Regions from separate parts of the Effusibacillus sp. SKA8 genome, predicted to be linked through region 1. Evidence: riboswitches for the same ligand, from Rfam matches in the RefSeq annotation. Region 1 holds a riboswitch; each other region holds the start of a gene.
The links. A riboswitch is a leader RNA that binds a small molecule or an ion and turns the genes downstream of it on or off. The one in region 1 is predicted to bind cyclic di-AMP.
Positions count from the first base shown of each region.

Region 2: another riboswitch for cyclic di-AMP. It lies ahead of AC4ED1_RS07560 (3D domain-containing protein); the one in region 1 lies ahead of AC4ED1_RS00115 (C40 family peptidase).
Region 3: another riboswitch for cyclic di-AMP. It lies ahead of AC4ED1_RS02685 (Na-translocating system protein MpsC family protein); the one in region 1 lies ahead of AC4ED1_RS00115 (C40 family peptidase).

Region 1 is NZ_JBZCSF010000001.1:13,758-16,016, forward strand. Features, by position in the region: gene AC4ED1_RS00110 (ArsJ-associated glyceraldehyde-3-phosphate dehydrogenase) at 74-1,105, shown strand; cyclic di-AMP (ydaO/yuaA leader) riboswitch at 1,295-1,426, shown strand; gene AC4ED1_RS00115 (C40 family peptidase) at 1,427-2,128, shown strand; gene AC4ED1_RS00120 (S8 family peptidase) at 2,191-2,259, opposite strand, start outside.
Region 2 is NZ_JBZCSF010000007.1:43,766-46,024, reverse strand. Features, by position in the region: gene AC4ED1_RS07565 (aminotransferase class I/II-fold pyridoxal phosphate-dependent enzyme) at 1-714, shown strand, start outside; cyclic di-AMP (ydaO/yuaA leader) riboswitch at 816-966, shown strand; gene AC4ED1_RS07560 (3D domain-containing protein) at 971-1,642, shown strand; gene AC4ED1_RS07555 (glycosyltransferase family 4 protein) at 1,712-2,259, shown strand, end outside.
Region 3 is NZ_JBZCSF010000002.1:89,590-91,848, forward strand. Features, by position in the region: gene kdpA (potassium-transporting ATPase subunit KdpA) at 1-167, opposite strand, end outside; gene kdpF (K(+)-transporting ATPase subunit F) at 216-299, opposite strand; gene AC4ED1_RS02685 (Na-translocating system protein MpsC family protein) at 569-964, opposite strand; cyclic di-AMP (ydaO/yuaA leader) riboswitch at 1,111-1,257, opposite strand; gene pruA (L-glutamate gamma-semialdehyde dehydrogenase) at 1,533-2,259, opposite strand, start outside.

The DNA of each region.
Region 1 (2,259 bases):
TATGGTGTAATATCTTTGGTAGGTGTAAAATAGGATTGTATCTTTTTCGAGTGCTGGGAGGTTTTGTCGACATATGGCGATTAAACTGGGTATTAACGGATTCGGAAGAATTGGCCGGATGGTTTTCCGGGCGGCGATGCTCGATCCCGATTTTGAGATCGTGGCGGTAAACGCGACCACCGATCCCGCCTCTCTGGCCCATCTCCTCAAATATGATTCGGTTCACGGCCGGTGGGACGTCACGATTCAAGCGGAAGCAAACGCACTGGTCGTCAACGGCCGGAAAGTGCACATTTTGTCGGACCGGGATCCAAACAACCTGAAGTGGGGCGAGTACGGTGTCGATGTGCTGATCGAATCGACCGGAAAATTCCGTTCGCGGGAAACTGCCGGCATCCATTTGAAAAACGGCGCAAAGAAAGTGATTATCACGGCGCCCGGCAAAGATGAAGACGTTACGATCGTAATGGGGGTCAACGAAGAAATTTACGACCCGGACAAACATTTTATAATTTCCAATGCGTCTTGCACAACCAACTGTCTGGCTCCGGTTGTGAAAGTGCTGCACGAGGAGTTCGGCATTGAACAAGGCCTGATGACGACCGTTCATTCTTATACCAACGACCAGAAGAATCTCGACAATCCGCACAAGGATTTGCGCAGGGCACGCGCTTGCGCGACATCGATCATCCCGACTTCCACGGGGGCGGCCAAGGCGGTGGCGTTGGTGTTGCCGGAATTGAAGGGCAAACTGAACGGACTCGCCCTGCGGGTGCCTACTCCCAACGTATCGGTTGTCGATTTGGTCGCCACATTGAAAAAGGAAGTTACCGCCGAAGAAGTGAATGCCGCTCTGAAAAAGGCGGCGGAAGGCCCGCTCAAAGGGATTTTGGAGTACACGGAAGAGCCTTTGGTATCCGTCGACTTCGTGGGCAACTCGGCCTCCTCGATCGTGGACGGTCTGTCGACGATGGTGGTCGGCGACCGCACGGTAAAAGTGCTGGCCTGGTATGACAACGAATGGGGCTATTCCTGCCGCGTTGTCGATCTTGCCCGGCTTGTCGGGAGCAAACTGTATGAAAAGGAAGCTGTGATGACGAAATAGATCCGCTTGGAACAAAGCGGGACAAGGGGACAGGGCTGCGGCGCTGTCCTTTTTTGGGGGCAGGGGGTGGACTAGCGCCTGCGGGAGTCCTGGTTTCAGAAACGGGTGCAAAAGGATGGCAAAAGCCAAAGGATGGCAAAAGCCTATTGAAATTCGACATATTTCATGGTATTTTCTAGTAGTGTGATAGAATCATAAATGCCGAATCTGACGCCTTGTCAGTACGGGGGACCTGATCTTTTGGGGTGAATCACAGTTTTTGTGTAGGGTGCCTCTACCCAAACCCGGCAACTAACCTCGGAGGCAGTAGGAGGAATGGAAGTGCATAAGTTTGTTAAGGCCTTTGTGTTTGCGGGAGCCGTTTTTCTCGCATCTGTCAGCGTGTCCGTCGCGGAAGCCGCTGCAAAGTACGGTGACGCGGTTTTGGAAAAAGGCTCGCAAGGGGCTGCAGTCGCCGCTTTGCAGCAAGACTTGCGGATTTTGGGATATTTCACATATCCTTCAAACACCGGTTATTACGGTGAAGTGACTGAAGGGGCTGTGAAAGCATTCCAAAGAGACCACAACATCGAGGAAACCGGCAAGGTCGGTGTGACCACCGCTCCCGTGATTGCGGAAGCAGCGGCGAAGAAAGCGGAAGAACTCAAGAATTCGAAAGACGCGAACGCCAAGACATCGGACGTCGTCGAGATCGCCAAAAAACTTGTCGGCGTGCCCTACGCCTGGGGAGGAAGCAGCCCTTCCGGTTTTGACTGTTCCGGTTTTGTGCGGTATGTAATGGAACAGCAAGGCGTTGAATTGCCGCGCACTTCCCATGAAATGTATCAACAAGGCGCTGCCGTGTCCGATTTGCAGCCGGGCGATCTGGTTTTTTTCGCCACCTATGACAACGGGGCATCCCATGTGGGAATCTACATCGGCGACAACCAATTCATTTCGTCAACCAGTTCCCACGGGGTCAAAATCGACAGCTTGAGCAGCTCGTACTGGGGTCCCCGCTACATCGGCGCGAAGCGTTTGTAAAGTGCTTTTTGTTTGTCCCCGTACCACTTACGCGCGATACGGGGCTGTTTGTTTTGACTTTTTTAGAATCCGAACAGCCACCTAAACGGCCACCACCAAGGCCGGTGATTTGCTTGTCTGGACCGTTGCCC
Region 2 (2,259 bases), on a different contig from region 1:
GTGCAGTCGATCCTCTCGATGCTGACGACGACGTCGACATCCTATTTGCTGCTGGCTTCCCTCGACGTCGCCCGCAAACATCTGGCGATGCACGGGCGTGAATTGTTGGACAGGGCGATTCGGATCGCCGAATACGCGAGGGAAGAGATCAACAAAATCGAAGGATTGTATTGCTTTGGCAGGGAGATTCTGCACAATTCTTCCGTTTACGATATGGATCCGCTGAAATTGACGATCTCCGTGCGGGAGCTGGGGATCACCGGCTACGATGTGGAGCGGGTGCTGCGCGAAGAATTCAACATCGAAGTCGAACTGTCGGATTTGTATAATATCCTGTGCATTGTAACGTTGGGCGATACGCAAGAAACCGTCGGCGCTTTGCTTGACGCCCTGCGAAAAATCGCCCAGCGCCACGCGTATCAAACGGGAAAACAGGTGATTCAGGTACACCTCCCCGAAATGCCCAAACTGGCGATGTCGCCCCGCCAGGCCTTCTATTCCGAAACGGAAGTGGTGCCCTTTGACGAAGCGGTCGGCCGGACATTCGCCGAACTTGTGATGGTCTATCCGCCGGGCATTCCGATTTTGCTGCCCGGGGAAATCGTGACGCGGGAGAACATCAACTACATTCGCGAGCATATGGAAGCGGGTCTTCCGGTTCAGGGGCCGGACGATCCGGAAATCAAGTGCGTAAAAGTCGTGAAGCGAACCTGAAAACGGGAGCCGCCGCCCGGGGTTGGACCTGGGCGGCGTTTTTTGCGGTTTCCAGCGGTTTACTAGTGCATCTTCTCTGACCCTTCAGTAAAATAACACGGGAACCGAGATGGCCGAATCGCCGCCGGCGCCAAGCCGGTTGCGTACGGAGGAACCGTTGTTTTTGGGGTGAATCGCGGATGCGTTCAGCGTTCGCACGGGCTCCTTCGCCCGAACCCGTCAGCTAACTTCGGAGGCCCGGAAGGAGAGTGATCATATGCGGTTCAATCGGCGAAAAGCATTGTGGGGTGTCTTTATTTTGTTAATTGTCCCGGTTGCGGGAGGATGGACGGGAAAAGCCGTTTGGCGCGATTCGCCCGGTATCGCCCAGCAGGCTTTGGCGCCGGCGGAGGAAATGCAGTCGCAGCGGCAGGATCGGGACAGCGACAAAAACGATCCGCAAGCTGCCGAGGCTCCGCCGTCCGCTCAGAATGAGAAGTCCGGGGAAGTTTTCCCGGCCTTGGCGAGCCGCAGCGGCTTGTCCGGTGCAGGTGCCGGTCAACTCCCGCGGCAGGCGAAACCGTATTCTGAAAGCAAACCGGCACCATCCCCGCCCGCTGCCAAATCAAGGGCCAAAGTTCTCAACATGACGGCTACCGCGTACGGTCCCTCCAATATCAACCGGAAGTTTGGCGGCAAGACGTATCTGGGAACGCCGGTGCGGCAGGGGGTTGTCGCCGTGGACCCGAATCTGATCCCGCTGGGAACCCGCTTGTGGATCTCGGGATACAATCATCCGAATCTCCCGGCCAATGGCTTCATGGCTGTTGCTGAAGACATCGGCGGGGCGGTTCACGGAAACCGGATCGACATTTATATCAACGCGGACGAGCAAAGCCTTCGCAATTTCGGAATCCAGAACGTGCAAGTCCGAATCCTCGGCAAATAAAATCCGCTTGAAACATTTTCCACCGATCGGGACACCCTAATAGGGAAGAAAATCCGAGAGGTGAAGGAGATGCCGATCCGTGTCATGCATCTGGTGCGTCCGGCAGACGGCGGCATGCGGGAACACGTGCGGGAACTGGCAGGGGGGCTTCCGATCAGGAAGATCCAGGCCACCGTGGTGTGTCCGCCGGAGTCGGCGCTGTCCAGGCAATTACCTTCGTGGGTCGGGAAAACCGGGCTGCGGGTGGAAGACGGCCTCAAGCCTTGGTCAGACCTGCGAAGCGTCATCGCGTTACGGAGTCTGCTGGAGCGGCAGCCGGTCGATATTTTGCACATGCACGGTGCAAAATCCGCGTGGATTGGCAGGCTGGCCGCGCGGCTTTGCAAACGCCCCCCCCGTTTAATCTGCACATTTCACAATTTTGTCGAGCCGGACAGCCGTATCCTGCAGGCGGCTTTTTTGCACGCGGAAAAAAAACTGGCTGCGGAAACGGATCGTTATATCGCCGTCTCAGCCGCTTTGGCGGAGAGATTGCGGAGGCAGCTCGGCGTCCGCCCGGACAAGGTTGTAACCGTGCACAACGGCTTGCCGCCAGCCAGGAAGCGTTTGTCCCGTGC
Region 3 (2,259 bases), on a different contig from region 1:
CGAATCCCGGCCAACCGGTAGATGCCCCGTTCCAGCGGCCCAAACACCCGGTCAAGCGCAGTTTTTTCGTAATGGAACACTTTCACCAGGTAGGTGCCTATCGGTTTTACCAGTACCAACATGATCATCAGTGTGACGGCCACCTGGAGCCATCCCCAAAAATTCATGGACCCTTTCCCCTTTCCATCGCAAGGATACCCAACCGGAATCACAGACTAGAATTTTTCCGGTTGGATGAGCACGTAGGCAAGATAGAAAATCAAACCGGCGGCGATTACGCCGAGTACCACCATGTGCATCCCCCCTCCCCTACGCTTTCCCGCCAAAATCGGCAAATTTCCAGAACAGCACAAAGATCCCCATTGTCAATAAGCCCATCACCAAGTCATCCATACTGAAGCCCTCCTTTGCCGGTCCCTATGCAAACGCGGGCGTGCCTTTTTGCCAAGACAGCCCAAACAACGGAAAAACCTGCGGCATCCCATACGATCCCATCCACCCGGATTGCAACTCCATGATGGAAGGAACCATACAAGACCCACAGGCTTACGTAATACCTGGCACTCTTTCAGGAGTTCCCCGTATTCAGTCTTCCTGTATCCCTTTCGTGTTCCGTCCGTTCCTTTAACATTTTTTCCAAATCTTTATCCAATATGAACAGCTCGACCTGTTCCCCCAGTTTCGTGCTGATATCACTATGGCTGGAGATGACCTGGCATCCCGTTATCTGCGAGATAATCTCTTCTGTCTTTCCGCTGTATTGTTCACGCAAAACGTGGCGCATCGTCTTGACCAGTTGTTTGCCTTTTTCCGTTATCACTAGGTGTTTTTCCTCCTGCGTCAAAACCCCCTTCATTCGGACAATCACCATGTCACGTATGATATACGTTTTGGTTTCCTGCGGGCCGCGACCCAGAATTTCCCTTTGCAACTTGATATAGGATTCACTGATGGCCATTTCCATCTTGCCCTTTTGATTGATCGTCAATTTCTCATAACCCCTTTAAAGCCGCTTGTCGAGTGGTTTTTGCGCGGACATGCGGCGAACTCCGACTGATATGACCGCAAACAAAAAAGACCAATCACATTCGCAGTGGACAGGTCTCTCGGACCTTCTCTGCTTTGGCCGACGAAGTTAGCTGACGGGTAGGATGGCAGAGAAGCAGTTTTCCTCATCCCTCCTGGAAACCCAGGATTAACCCCAGTTGATTGGTTCCTCCGCTCTTGGGTAACACCAAGATTAGGCCGTCATTCAATTGTTAGCATGATCATACTCCGGATTGGGTAAGTTTGCACCGGCCGTTTCACCGGAAAGAGTAGAGGTTTTATTGAAAAAATTTTACAAATGCGCTATTTTTGTTCGATTTTCTCATCATCACTATTTTTTTCACCGTATTTCGCCTGTCTTCTCCCAAACACCCGACCAAAACGAGTAAGCGGGGGCGACTAACCTCCGCCCCCTCGCACCGCCTGATTATGCGCCTCCGCACCAAGCGGTTCACCAACCCTTTGTTCAGGGCAAACATTCTTCTTTAAAGCCGCTCCGACACGACTTTCGCCTGCGTGAACAGGAGCAGGTAGTCGCGGCCGCCCGCTTTCGAGTCGGTGCCGGACATGTTGAATCCGCCGAACGGATGTACCCCTACAAGCGCTCCCGTACACTTGCGGTTGAAATAGAGATTCCCGCAGTGCATGTGACGGCGCGCGTATTCAAGGTGTTCACGGTTGTTGGTGTAAAGGGAGCCCGTCAAACCGTATTCGGTGTTGTTGAACACCTCAATCGCTTTTTCAAAGCTGTCCGCTTTGTAAAACGCCAACACCGGCCCGAAAATTTCTTCCTGCATGATCCGTGCGTCTTCCTTCACGTCGGCGAAGATGGTCGGCTGAATGTAATAGCCGTTGCCTTCCGCTTTGCCGCCGCCTGCCACCAGGCGCCCTTCGCTTTTCCCGATTTCGATGTATTCGAGGATCTTGTTATACGCGTTTTGGTCGACAACCGGGCCGATCGGATAGTTTTCTTCCGGCAGGCCGATCTCCAGTGCCTTTGTTTTCTCGATCACTTTCTGCAGCACGATGTCGTACACATCTTTGTGAATGATGGCGCGGGATCCGGCGGAACATTTCTGGCCCTGGAATCCGAAGGCGGACTGGACGATTCCGGTTGCCGCTTCTTCCAGATCGGCCGAAGCGTCGACCACGACCGCATCCTTGCCCCCCATTTCCGCAACCAGCCGCTTGATCCAGATCTGGCTTTGCGCG